Regions from separate parts of the Micromonospora sp. NPDC050784 genome, predicted to be linked through region 1. Evidence: riboswitches for the same ligand, from Rfam matches in the RefSeq annotation. Region 1 holds a riboswitch; the other holds the start of a gene.
What was found. Region 1 has a riboswitch for thiamine pyrophosphate ahead of ACIBD9_RS14060 (thiamine phosphate synthase). Riboswitches for the same ligand answer to the same signal wherever they lie in the genome.

Region 1 (2,193 bases):
GTCGGCGTTCTCGACACCGGCCGCGGTGCGGATGCCGCCGAGCAGGTGGGAGAGGAACTCGGGCTCCGCGTACGACTCCCGGGTGTGCCCGCCTCCGGTGTACCAGGAGCGGCCACCGTCGTAGTCCTGACACCAGGCGATCGGGTGGTCCGCACCCATCGCGCCGGCACCGGCGGTGTAGCTCTTCTCGTCCAGGCTGGCCAGCACGTGCACGTCCGGCCGGGGGTTGGTCTGGTAGTTGTACCACTCGTCGAACCGGGACCAGCGGTCCGGCAACCCGGCCGTGGACGGGTGGGCGTGGTCCTCCACCTTGACCGTGGCCTGCTGGTTCTGCGGGTGGTTGGCGAAGTACGCGCCGACCAGGTCGCCGTACCAGGCCCAGCTGTACTCGGTGTCCGACGCGGCGTGGATGCCGACGTAACCGCCGCCGGCCTTCACGTAGCGCTCGAACGCCGCCTGCTGGTCGGCGTTGAGCACGTCACCGGTGGTGGAGAGCCAGATCACCGCCTTGTACTTCGCCAGGTTGGCGTCGTTGAATGCGGCGCCGTCCTCGGAGTTGTCCACGGTGAATCCGTTGGCAGCACCGAGCTGTTGGATGGCGGCGATACCGGTGGGGATGGAGTCGTGCCGGAAGCCGGCGGTCTTGGAGAAGATCAGGACGGAGAAGGGATCGGCCGCGGCCTTTGGCGCCTTCGGCACCACCTGGCTGACCGGGGCTGCGGCTTGCGCATCCCGTGGGGGAACCTGGGCGGCCGCCTGGGCGGGCGCGCCGAACAGGGTGGTCGAGGCCATGGCCAGGGAGATCAGGGTTGCGGTGATGGGTACGCGGGCACGACGAGAACGGGACACGCCGCCTCCTGTGTCGTAGTGACAGAGCTCGCGGGAGTCGGCTCGCCGAAGGCCGTCCCTGATGGAGCCGGTGGTCACACCGTGCGACGGTGCCTCCACCGACATTTTGTCGAATCGCTGAACAAATTAATTCGGCTGCCTCGATGTCGGGCAAGATGCAGACGGGTAACGGTTCTGCAACGGGGGGCGACATTCCGAACAGGACCGTATGAAGTGCCCCATGGATCTTGGTCGTTCTGGTGCGGTCCGGCCCACCGGCCGCCGTCGACCCCGCGCCTTGGCAGGCCGGCGGATCTGTCGTACGGTGACACGCAAGTAACCCACGGGAGCCCGGTGTACCGGGCTGAGAGGGGGGCTGACAGCCCCCGACCGTCGAACCTGATCCGGGTAATGCCGGCGCAGGGAGGAGCGTTGCCGTGCCGTCCCTGGGGCGATTGCATCTCATCACCGACACCCGACCCGGTCGCGACCCACTCGCCGTGGTTCGCGCCGCCCTCAGCGTGGCCCACGCCGATCTGGTGGTGCAGGTCCGGGTCGAGGATTCCGCCACCGACCGCGAGGCGTACGACCTGACCCGGCGGGTGCTTGCGCTCTGCGCGCCGTACCGAGCGACCTGCCTGGTCAACGACCGGTTGCACGTGGCGCTGGCGGCGGGCGTCGCCGGTGGGCACGTCGGCGCCGACGACCTGCCGGTCGACGCCGCCCGCCGGGTGCTCGGCCCCACCGGTGTGCTGGGCGCCACCGCCCGCGCACCGGGCCCCGCCCGCGAGGCCGTCGGGGCGGGCGCCAGCTACCTCGGCGTCGGGCCGTGCCACACCACCAGCACCAAGACCGACCTGCCGGACCCCATCGGGCCCGCCGGGGTACGCGCCGTCGTCGACGCCGTCGACGTCCCGGTCATCGCGATCGGCGGAGTGACCGCAGCCCGGGTGCCCGCGCTGCGGGCCGCCGGGGCGTACGGGGTGGCGGTGGTCGGTGCCGTCTCCGCCGCCGCCGACCCGGCACGGGCTACCGCCGAGCTGATCGAGGCCCTGACGTGCTGACCGGCCGGTCCCCGTCACCGCCGTCGCGCGACCGGGTCCGGCCGGACGTGGCAGTGGTGGGGGCGGGGCCGATCGGGCTGGCGATCGCCTGGCGTTGCGCCACGCGCGGGCTGCGAGTGGTGGTGCACGATCCGGCGCCCGGCTCGGGGGCGTCGGCGGTGGCCGCCGGCATGCTCTCCCCGGTCGCCGAGGCGTACTTCGGTGAGCGGGAGCTGACCGGGTTGCTGCTGGCGTCCGCGGCCCGCTGGCCGGCGTTCGCCGCCGAGTTGACCGAGACGACCGGAGTCGAGATCGGCTACCG
Region 2 (2,193 bases), on a different contig from region 1:
GGTGTCGGAGTCCAACGCGCCGGCCACCGCGTGCCGGACCAGGTCGGCCCCGGCCGGGTCGAGGTTGGCGGTCGGCTCGTCGAGCAGCAGCAGGGCGGGGCGCAGGGCCAGCGCGCCGGCCAGGGCGAGGCGTTGCTGCTCGCCGCCGGAGAGCGCCGCGGTGTGGCGGTCCCGGGAGTACGGGAAGCCGACCCGGTGCAGCGCCTCGTCCACCCTGGGCCAGATCTCGTCGGCCGGCACGCCCCGGTTCTCCAGCCCGAACGCGACGTCGTCGCCGCAGCGCGCCATCACCAGTTGGGTCTCCGGGTCCTGGAAGACGATGCCGACCCGTTCCCGCCCCTTGCGCGGGTCGAGCCCGTCGATCTCGACGGTGCCCTCCTGCTCGCCGGAGTCCTCGGGAAGCAGCCCGGCCAGCGCGCTGAGCAGGGTGCTCTTCCCGGCCCCGGAGGGCCCGAGCAGCAGAACCCGCTCCCCAGCCTCAACCCGCAGGTCAACCCCGCGCACCGCCCAAGCGCGCCGTCCAGCGTGCCGCCACCCGAACCCCCGCAGCAGTACCCCGCCCACCAAACCCACCCCCTCCGGGCCGCGCGCCCGCGCCTATCCCCGGTTGATCAAGAGGTTTGCGTCAGGAGATCGCCTCCTGTTGACGCAAACCTCTTGATCAACATCATCGTCCAGGGGGTCAGATCAGGGCTCGGTTTCGGCCTGCCGGGAAGCGGTCCAGGACGCCGGTGTTGGCCAGGGCCTTCGTGAGCAGCCAGCCGCCCACGCCGGCGATCACGGTGGCGCTGACGATGGTGAGCAGCGCGTACGGGATGCGGTAGTCGGTCAGCGCGTAGTCGACGTTCCAGACGAAGAAGTCGAACAGCGCCGCGCTCAGGCCGGTCAGCGCGCCGGCGAACACCGCGGTCGGCAGCCGGAACGACCGGTACCGGAAGGCGGCGAAGGCCAGCTCGGCGCCGATGCCCTGCACGATGCCCTGCGGGATCACCGTGCCGGCCCACTGGCTGCCCAGCAGCGCGGACAGGACCGCGGCCACCGTCTCGCAGTAGAGCGCGGCGCCGGGCTTACGGATGACCAGCCCACCGATCACCGCCGGCATCAGCCAGACGCCGTAGAGCAGCGTCTGCGCCGGCGGGAAGAAGGCGAACGCGCCCTCGGTGGCGCTCCAGACCAGGCCCCAGGCCCAGAAGATGACGCCGAAGGCGACCGCGATCACCGAGGCGACCACGATGTCGATGGTGCGCCAACGGTGTGTGTCGGTGGTGGATTTCATGTGTTGCTCCCAGTTCGTGAGTGCGAACCAGGAGAAGACGCACGCCGCGTCCGGTGGCACCGGACTGCGGCGCGGCTGGAGGTCGACCGAACTCCCTGCGCTGGCATTACCCAGATCAGGTTCGAGGGTCTGCGGGCGTGCCCGCACTCTCAGCGCTGTGCGCTCCCCTGTCGGATATGAAGTTGTCTCGCTGACGCTAACACCGACCTGGGGCGCGGGCCCAGCAGGGCATCCGCCTGACCTGCGGGAGAGGCCGGCCCGCCGCCGGCTGGGTACGCTTCCGATCATGCGGGTTGACGCGCGAGGCTTCACGTTCGAGGTGACCGTCGACGGTCCGACGGACGGCGCACCCGTCCTGCTGCTGCACGGTTTCCCCCAGCACAGCGGCGAGTGGGACGACGTGGTGCCGACGCTGCAGACGGGTGGGCTGCGCACGTACGCGCTGGACCAGCGCGGTTACTCACCGGGCGCCCGGCCCACGGTGGTGGCCGACTACCGGATCCCCGAGCTCGTCACCGACGTGGTGGCGGTGCTCGACGCGCTCGGGCTGGATGCCGTGCACCTGGTCGGCCACGACTGGGGCGCGATCGTGGCCTGGGCGGTCGCCGCCCGGCACCCCGAGCGGGTCCGCACGCTGACGGCGGTGTCCGTGCCGCATCCGGCGGCCATGGCGCACGCCCTGAGCACCGACGCCCAGCAGAAGGCCCGCTCGTCGTACATCGCGCTGTTCCGCAAGCCGGAGAAGGCGGAGAAGGTGCTGCTGGCGTGGCACGCCACCGCGCTGCGCAAGCTGCTCGGCGGGGTGGGCGACACGGCCCGGGTGAACCGGTACGCCGACCCGATGCGCGAGCCGGGGGCGCTCACCGCCGCGCTGAACTGGTACCGGGCGATGTCCCGCGCCGACCTGGCCGGCGTCG

Region 2: it holds a riboswitch for thiamine pyrophosphate, as region 1 does, so the genes downstream of both, ACIBD9_RS27935 (ECF transporter S component) here and ACIBD9_RS14060 (thiamine phosphate synthase) in region 1, are expected to answer to the same signal.

The regions. Positions count from the first base shown of each region.
Region 1 covers NZ_JBITGG010000008.1:225,302-227,494, reverse strand. Annotated here, with positions in the region: gene ACIBD9_RS14065 (ThuA domain-containing protein) at 1-849, opposite strand, end outside; TPP riboswitch at 1,162-1,271, shown strand; gene ACIBD9_RS14060 (thiamine phosphate synthase) at 1,266-1,892, shown strand; gene thiO (glycine oxidase ThiO) at 1,889-2,193, shown strand, end outside.
Region 2 covers NZ_JBITGG010000025.1:93,792-95,984, forward strand. Annotated here, with positions in the region: gene ACIBD9_RS27930 (ABC transporter ATP-binding protein) at 1-564, opposite strand, end outside; gene ACIBD9_RS27935 (ECF transporter S component) at 683-1,276, opposite strand; TPP riboswitch at 1,351-1,455, opposite strand; gene ACIBD9_RS27940 (alpha/beta fold hydrolase) at 1,563-2,193, shown strand, end outside.